4 regions of the Paenibacillus sp. ALE2 genome follow, and region 2 is predicted to be linked to each of the others. Evidence: riboswitches for the same ligand, from Rfam matches in the RefSeq annotation. Region 2 holds a riboswitch; each other region holds the start of a gene.
The links. Region 2 has a riboswitch for cyclic di-AMP ahead of ACXHJ1_RS06610 (3D domain-containing protein). Riboswitches for the same ligand answer to the same signal wherever they lie in the genome.
Positions count from the first base shown of each region.

Region 1: another riboswitch for cyclic di-AMP. It lies ahead of ACXHJ1_RS12085 (TrkH family potassium uptake protein); the one in region 2 lies ahead of ACXHJ1_RS06610 (3D domain-containing protein).
Region 3: another riboswitch for cyclic di-AMP. It lies ahead of ACXHJ1_RS18735 (3D domain-containing protein); the one in region 2 lies ahead of ACXHJ1_RS06610 (3D domain-containing protein).
Region 4: another riboswitch for cyclic di-AMP. It lies ahead of ACXHJ1_RS00210 (hypothetical protein); the one in region 2 lies ahead of ACXHJ1_RS06610 (3D domain-containing protein).

Region 1 is NZ_CM134213.1:2,774,843-2,777,044, forward strand. It holds gene ACXHJ1_RS12080 (CPBP family intramembrane glutamic endopeptidase) at 1-389, opposite strand, end outside; cyclic di-AMP (ydaO/yuaA leader) riboswitch at 651-803, shown strand; gene ACXHJ1_RS12085 (TrkH family potassium uptake protein) at 1,204-2,202, shown strand, end outside.
Region 2 is NZ_CM134213.1:1,552,931-1,555,132, forward strand. It holds gene ACXHJ1_RS06610 (3D domain-containing protein) at 79-1,227, opposite strand; cyclic di-AMP (ydaO/yuaA leader) riboswitch at 1,499-1,778, opposite strand; gene ACXHJ1_RS06615 (TatD family hydrolase) at 1,979-2,202, opposite strand, start outside.
Region 3 is NZ_CM134213.1:4,270,419-4,272,620, reverse strand. It holds gene ACXHJ1_RS18735 (3D domain-containing protein) at 168-836, opposite strand; cyclic di-AMP (ydaO/yuaA leader) riboswitch at 843-1,016, opposite strand; gene ACXHJ1_RS18730 (amino acid ABC transporter ATP-binding protein) at 1,256-1,978, opposite strand; gene ACXHJ1_RS18725 (ABC transporter substrate-binding protein/permease) at 1,965-2,202, opposite strand, start outside.
Region 4 is NZ_CM134213.1:44,002-46,203, forward strand. It holds gene kdpA (potassium-transporting ATPase subunit KdpA) at 1-473, opposite strand, end outside; gene kdpF (K(+)-transporting ATPase subunit F) at 619-696, opposite strand; gene ACXHJ1_RS00210 (hypothetical protein) at 881-1,276, opposite strand; cyclic di-AMP (ydaO/yuaA leader) riboswitch at 1,390-1,561, opposite strand; gene ACXHJ1_RS00215 (glutathione peroxidase) at 2,025-2,202, shown strand, end outside.

The DNA of each region.
Region 1 (2,202 bases), 1.2 Mb from region 2:
ATTTGCAGCTTGCCCTTCGCTGAGGAATCAGGCAAATCAACCCGAAAGGTTTCATAAGGATAATTTTTTTTCCATGTACGATCGTACGCTTGAAGCAGTTTTTCTCTGGATAAATAACCGTACAAATCTGTTTCAGCCTGATAGGTCACGACAGGCTTCTCTGGCTGTGATTCCGTATAGCCCAGCTCGGAACGGGCAAAGTCCAAGGCGTGTACGATCGCTTCTTGTTTGCTGATGACCTTTGCATTCATCAATGATTCCGGACTTGGATTGCTAAGCGAGGGAATAAGCAATTGAAAGATAAAAAAGCAAATCAGGCCAACCCCGCCCAGCAAGCCTAATTTTTTGAAGTTGGCCGTGAGCACGACCGGTTTCCCGATAGGATTCATGAGTTTCCTCCTTAATCTGTAAATAAGAACATCCATTAAAGATATCATACTGCACAGGTTCCCGCCAACAGACCAGCGATATTCATGAAAACAGAGTGAAAGCACTTTAAAGTTTTAATAAAATTAGATAAGCTGTGATTAAGCGATGCCCAATCGCAAATTAAAGCCAATTTCACGTTTTTTCGGCGAAATCGGTTTTGTGATCTGGATAGAGAAGGATTATAATCTTGAGGCAATGCCTATGAAATATATGGGTAATGACATACATTTAAGCCGAATTTCTGTGAGAAAACGGGGGAACCATGTTACTGGGGGGAATTTTACAGCCGATCCTGATGGATCGGAAGTGTAAATAGGGCATACTGTGCTGCCCGAATCCGTCAGCTAACCTCGTAGGCTGTGGGCAGGAACCAAGTCAGGCACTCGGTTTTCCGGTGTCTTTTTTTGTGTGTATAAGTGTGAATAAAAGTTTGCTGAGTTAAGGACGCTGCGCGTTCCATTTGATCTTCCAATCGCTGTTGCCACTGAATTTTTTTTGATTTTCTAGACCTTGATAAGGGTAAAATTCAGAGTCAAAGGCGAGCGCTATCGCTTCTCCAGATTCAAATGGACCGCTTCGCTGCTGCCCGCCTTAAAGTCATCAAACGTTCCATGAGGTAGTTACGTATAAAGTGTAGTGAGTATTGAAAGGCAAAAGTATCCCGCTTTGCGGATACTTTTCTGATTTATAAAAGAAACTGAAAAGAATTGGTGATTTTATGAGCTGAGCGTTCTCCATGCTCATAGTTCACCAAGGAGGAGAAGTGATGAATAAATGAATCCCAATGCAAGCTGGCTTCGGCTTTCTCCACCGCAAATATTCGTTGCAGGCTTTGCCATTATCATTCTAATAGGTAGTTTATTGTTAATGCTGCCCATCTCTAATACAACAGGAAAACCACTCGCGTTTATAGACGCTTTGTTTACTGCCGCTTCCGCGACCTGTGTAACTGGGCTTGTCGTTAAGGATACAGGGCTCTTTTTTACAACCTTTGGTCAAATTGTCATCGTTGCGCTGATTCAGATTGGCGGACTTGGCTTTATGACTATGGCTACCTTGATCGCGCTGGTGTTCAAGCGTCGGATTTCCTTGCGGGAGCGCCTTATTTTGCAAGAAGCGATGAATCAGACCTCTGTCGAAGGAATTGTCGGATTGATCCGCAAGGTGCTATGGTACTCGCTGATGATTGAGGGCGTATGTGCAGCTATTTTTTCGATTCGCTGGTCATTTGATATGCCTGTCGGCAGGGCGATTTATTTTGGGATCTGGCATGCCATTTCCATGTTTAATAACGCTGGTTTTGATTTGTTCGGTGAATTTCGCAGCCTGACAGGTTATGTATATGATCCGATTGTTAATTTTACAGCCATGTTTCTCATTATTTCGGGTGGTATTGGTTTTGTAGTGATGTCTGACCTGGCAGATTATCGCAAGCGTAAGAGACTGTCCTTGCATACCAAGGTGGTACTCAGCATGACAGCTGCTCTGATTGTCGTCGGGACGCTTGTCATTTTTGTATTTGAGTTTACGAATCCGAAGACGCTTGGCTCGCTTGATTGGGGTGGTAAACTGCTGGGTTCTTTATTCCAGTCCGTTACCCCTCGCACCGCAGGTGCCAACACGCTGGACATTGCAGGCTTGCGGCAGGCTACGCAGTTTTTTATCATCATACTCATGTTTATTGGGGCTTCGCCTGGCTCCACTGGAGGCGGGATTAAGACCACTACATTTGCTCTGCTCATTGGAGCGGTGTTTTCGATGCTGCGGGGACGG
Region 2 (2,202 bases):
AAGAGGGTATCCTCTTCTTAGCATGGCATAACTATGTTGTTAATACTATCGCATTGTCCTCAACATACACAACCTGTTTTAGTTGATTTCCGGTTTTACAGGTCCGATAACATATACGGTTTTACCGTGCTTACGACCAAATTGGTTGGCCCGGCTCAAACTCTCATAATACACATCGATTTTGTGGCCTTTAATCGCGCCACCGGTATCCTCCGCACGGCGGAAGCCCACCCCTTCAATATACACCCACCACCCGATTGGAATTACACTCGGATCGACAGCGATGGTGCGTCCTTCCGTGACACGCGTGCCGGAGGCGGTACGTGTACCGATACCTGGCTCCTGTGCGGAATACGCCGTCATGGAGACATTTTGTAAAACTTTTCTATAATTAAAATTAATACCTGCTTTACGGACAGCACTGCCCGAACTAACCTTTGTAGCCTTAACCGCATCTTTAGGGCCGATGGAAGCAGCTAGAACGACCGGTTTCTTCTTCGTTCCTACCGCAATTACCTTATCCACACGATTCTGTGCGACTTCCTTGTTGACCAGCTGTTTGGATACCAATTTTCCATCATGGTATACCTTTTGAACATGCTGGACTACCACACCCGATTTGCCACTTTGAATGACTCGATTATCGCCTTTATAGAGACTTGGATCTGCCGTTTTGATGACCTGATAAGGCACTTGTTTTTTCTGTTCGACCTGCTGTTTCTTCACACGGACGATTTTTATGTCCATGTTAGCTGAAACAGAGGCATCCAACGCAGGGTAAACTTTATCCGTTGATGATAATTTATAGCCCGAAGTGCGAATGGCACCCTCTACTGTATTTTCTGTTGTGTACAGCTTTTTCGTCTTATTGCCTGAGGATACTTTAACCTGATTGGCACGTTTAATGACTACGCGATCCCCATCCTGAACTGCCCCATTTAGCGGCATGGAAATTGTATCATGCGGCTGAAGTGAAATAGAATGCTCATTGAGCAAATCTTGGAGCTTGGATTCCCGGGTTTCTACCGCAGATGCCTTACCATCGATGACAAAAAAGACTTGTTTTTTAGATTGCGTGTACATCAGAATTGAAATCATAATCGTTAGTGCGATTAGAAAAATAGCAACCAAAGCAGCCTGGCGCACATTCTCTTGCTTCCAACGTAATACGTAAGACATGCTGGATGAGCGTGACTCATGGGTCTCCTCTTTTCGGAAAATGCCCATTTCCTCCGTCCTCCTTACATAGCCCGCCGTCTGGAGTAAGACATAGTTGATCGTTGACGTGACTATAACAGATTTTCTACAAGACAAGCCCGTACTGCGACTGTCCTGCACCATGTACCCGTCTTCGCGGCATGCTGTCCTCCCCTGTTTAACCACAGTATGATGACAGATTTTCTTTTATTCACAACAAAAAAAGCCAAAGAAAGAGACTAGAGAGCTCTTTCGTGGCTTCCGACATGTGTGAATATGCGGGAAAACTCATGCACGAGATGGCTTCTCTCTTGTTACGCTTACGGGGTTAGCTGTCGGGTTCGGACGTAGAGAGTCGCCCTAGCTTAGGTCAACCGCTCATGGCGGTCGCCTTCACATTCACCCCGAAGACCCAGAAAGAAATCGAAATACGGCTTCTCTACCTGTTCATCCCATTCGGGAAATGAATTTCGGTTGAGCCGGCTGCTGAAGAGACATTCTCTCTTGCACATACGCCGGACGTACTGTAAGCCATATCGGTTCCCCCGTTCCCTGCAAAAGGGACTCAGCGAGACTGGTTCATGAAATGATTTGTTGATGTTTACACTCAACAACAATTCACTGAAAAGATGATATCCTGTTTCCATGCATGTTGTAAAGCAGGTTTCAAGTACATTTTTTAAAATATTCGGTTAAAAAATTGTAATATTCTTGAGTTTCCTGCAACAAAATCATAATTAGCTCCGTCTATCTCTTTATTTTGATTGATTTCTTCGCTTTTTCACTGAATGTCAAATCGTTCCAAAGCATTTCGGGTCGTAATGGATACCAATTCCTCCACCGTAATTCCCTTAATTTGGGCAGCTGCCTCTGCCACCAATCTCACATGGGCCGACTCATTTCGCTTCCCACGAAACGGATGAGGCGTCAAGTATGGCGCGTCCGTTTCAATCAGCAGACGATCCAGCGGAACCTGGGCCAGTACCTCTTTTGGCTGCTTGGCAT
Region 3 (2,202 bases), 2.7 Mb from region 2:
GTAAAAAGGCTGCCTTGACGAGCAGAATGCTTCTGCTTGTAAGACAGCCTTTTTTAGCGATAAACGACCGTACTGATAAGAAGTCGTCCCAGTTATATGTTGTGTGCTATAATATTAAGTTTACATAATATATATTATGTTTAATGAAATCAAATATATGCACAATGCTATTTATCAATAACGTACAGTTTCACATTTTGGAAGCCGAAGTCGTTCACGAATGATTTGTTGCCAGGGATAAAGATATCAATCCGCTTTCCGGTAATAGCGCTGCCCTGATCACGGGCAACGGCTACAAAAGAATGGTCTGGCAAGCCGGGATGGGAATAGCCTGTAACTAGCACCTTTGTTCCCATAGGAATGACTTTCGGGTCTACTGCAATTGTACCCAGTTTAAGCGGATTACCGTAGTAATCGACTGCACCCCATTTGCCATTTTCATCAGCTGCGGCTGAATATGCTGTTGCTTTAACATCAACAACTTTACTGTAATTGAATGTTTTGCCCCATGCTTCAATTGTTGGCCTCTCATTCGCTGGTGCTTTCTCCGTAAGTAGCTGTGGTTTCGAATCCGAAGCCGCCTTCACACTTTTTTCGTCTGGCACTTTAATTTGTAGACCTGCATATATGTTGTTGGACGCAATATCCGGGTTAGCCTTCGTCAAGTCATCTACCGATACCCCATAACGTTGAGCAAGCAAAAAGAAAGTATCGCCTTCTTTGGCAGTATGAAGCGAAGCAGCATTTGCTACTCCAGCTGTCTGTGCCAATCCTGCAATCGCTGCGGCAAGCACCGCAAATTTCATGGTTTTTCCAATATGTTTTAAGTGTTTCAAAGATATGTACCTCCTCTGTTGTGCCTGCGAGGTTAGCTGTCGGATTCGGGCTCAGGAGAAGCCCTATGCTTGCGCAATTCACCCCTAGGTCATATTCCATACTTTTTATGATGTATTGGAACAATGGCCGTTGTTACGTCCCCCGCACTTCCCATAGTTTGAGTCCAGCACCTGAGTATTTATTATCATAAGTGCTGCCTCGGTAAGTTTTGGCTTACTGCATAATATCACAATTTTGTAACCTTATCTGCATGAAAATGTTGGGAACCTTGAACATCATACTACACTCATTACAATTTTGTCATTAAGAATCCGTTTTTTGTTACGAAAATATGGAGATATGGTGACAAAAAAAGAAAAGCCCTCCGTGAACCATCGTCACGAGAAGGGCTATGTCAATATTTTATAAAAGCATTTTCTTACAGTACTTTAGCAAGAAAGTCACGAGTACGATCATGGCTTGGAGTACCAAAAACTTGCTCAGGCGTGCCTTGCTCTATAATTTGGCCGTTGTCCATAAAGATGATCCGATCCCCTACTTCACGGGCAAAGCCCATTTCGTGCGTCACGATCACCATCGTCATGCCGCCTTCAGCGAGCTTCTTCATTACATCTAGAACCTCTCCAACCATTTCAGGGTCCAGAGCTGAAGTAGGCTCATCAAACAGCATTACGTGCGGCTGCATAGCCAGAGCACGTGCTATCGCTATACGTTGCTTTTGACCGCCAGATAACTGGTTCGGGTAGGTATTCTTCTTATCCTCAAGACCCACGGTCCGCAGGAGCTCCAACGCAATTTTCTCCGCTTCTTTCCCCGATTGCTTCTTCACCTGCGTTGGTGCAAGCGTCAGATTCTGCAGTATTGTTTTATGCGGAAACAGATTGAAATGTTGGAAAACCATCCCCATCTTCTCTCGAGTCGCATTAATATTATGACCACGGGCCGTAATCGGCTCACCCTCAAACAAGATTTCCCCTTCTGTTGGCTGTTCCAACAGATTCATACAACGCAAAAACGTACTTTTCCCCGAACCACTCGGGCCGATAATGACGACTACTTCACCTTTGGCGATATCTATATCAATGCCTTTTAAAATTTCATTCTTACCGAATGATTTACGCAGTTGTTTAACGGTGATCACTGGCTCTCAACTTCCTTTCCCATAAACCCAACAGCTTAGATAAGCTGAATGTCATTACAAAATAAATAGCGGCTGCGATTACGAACGGACTTAAGCCTTCGTAGGTAATATTCTTAATGACCTGGGCTTGATACATAATGTCCACCATCCCAATGGTCGAAATAATAGAAGATTCTTTAATGATCGTAATGAACTCATTACCAATAGCAGGCAATATAGATTTA
Region 4 (2,202 bases), 1.5 Mb from region 2:
CGCGTCAATCCCCTCATAAAAGCCGCAGCAACCGAAAACCCCGAAGCAGCCGAAGTAAACATCATCATCGTGACGAACGCCATCTGTGTCAGATACGTAAGCCCGCTTTCTCCGCTATAATGTTGGAGATTCGTATTGGTCATAAAGCTGATTACCGTATTAAAGGCCAATGATGCTTCCATATTACTGTTCCCAACCGGATTGCCCGGGAGTATAGCCTGCAAGCGCAATAGCAGGTAGCTGATCCCCACAAGCACCACATTGGTTGCAATGAAACTCATAGCGTACGTCGTCCAATGCATGCTGTCCTGTTTCTTCAAGCCTACAGCCTTATAAATCAGCTTTTCCGTTCCACCAAAAATCCGATCCGTCCGATTCGGTTCATTCGAGAATACGTGATACATATAGGTGCCCATCGGCTTTACCAAGAGCAACAATATGATGATCACAATCCCAATTTGCAGTAGCTCCATCCTCTATTCCTCCTTAAAATGCTCCTGCATTTGGAACAACAGACCTGATTCAGACCATCCATTGAGTGCACACGTTTGCGAAAATCTGCATCTCTGATGCTGCATTCTTGATCTGCTGTTCCCGCCTGCTCGATCCTATAGTTGACTAGAATTTTTCAGGATTCAGGAGTGCATAGATTAAATACACGAACACAATAGCCGTAAGTCCTAGCACAACGATCATCCTCTTCGCCCTCCTTTTGAGGTCTGTGCATCACACCAGCGTACAAACAGCAGTATCACTCCATAACTCACAGCCATTACGAGCAGCATGTATAAATCCATCATGTTCATACCCTCCGTATCGCTTTTCAGATCTTTATTTCCGATTCCATCATAAAATCACAAAGCAGCTATGTTATAAGTGCTTATCCGTTCAGCAGGAAACCCACCTCTCCGTTCAATGTGTAGATCACATGGTCCGCTCCCAATCCCCGATAAATTCCTTGTGGATTACAGCCGTGCGTAATAACATAGATCAATTCTGATGTTAGTGGCCGACATATTTGCAGGAAACGGCAAGTTAGATTCAAGCTGTTTTCGAACAAATACACACTACCAATTTCTTTTTTAGGAAAATTCCATTTTCCCGCTTGCATCGTATTGATGCGCACAATGTGCTCTACACCCATTTTTTTGAGCTGTCGTTCCTCCTGGGTGCTATTTGTGAGAACTGCAAACGCCAATTTTTTGAACATAAGCAATTTCACAAAACTTCTGCCCGCTTCATTCGGTGCAGTGACAATAATTAACCGACCTTCCATCAGTAGCTCCTCTCCCGGTATAAAAAGACAACAAAAAGAAGCCGAAGGAAAAAGGCTTCCTCCGGCTTCATACATTCCATGATAAAATAAACCATGGCTGCACACGGCGGTTTGTTGCCTCTCCCTGTACGCTTACGAGGTTAGCTGTCGGATTCGGACGTGAGAGTCGCCCTATTTACGGCACTTGGCCGGAAAATTCACCCCATGAGACACACGGCTTGCAAAGCCGTATATACTCGTTGGTTCCCCCGCTTTTGCAACTGCAAAATTCAGCGCTTTAGACAATTCGTTGTTGCTTCATTGTTGTTAATTTGAAATTACGTCTTGAATCATACACCCGTGCAAGGAAGACTGTAAAGCTCAACGGCAAGGCTATAAATCACCCTTTAGAGCATAGAAGATTAAGGATAACGCTTACAACCAACCTATGCTTCTCGTATCTCTCTAAAACTCTGTATTTCACCCCTTTTTGAAAATGAAAGGCATGTCAATATTGGCGTAGGGTATGGTACGGTTGCCCTTTATTTATAAAAAAGAAAGAAAATGCGCTATATGTACTAGATAATTATCGAATGAAGCCTTTTTTATGAGAAGAAACACCTCAATTTGCTCCATTTGAAGTGCGATTTACCGTTTTGAACAAAAGACGATTTTACAATGCACAATGTCTGTAGACTCTTCTGGACTTGCAACCCCTTGTTGAATTGTTCACAATTTAATTGTAAAATATTTAATTAGGAGGGATATCATGAGCGTATATAAATATGATGCACAGACCCTACAAGGGGCACAAATTCCGTTATCCACATACGAAGGGAAAGTTCTTCTTATCGTGAATACTGCCAGCAAATGTGGGTTAACCCCCCAGTACAAGGCGCTACAAGAGCTATATGACCAGTATCATGAACAGGGGCTCGAAATTTTGG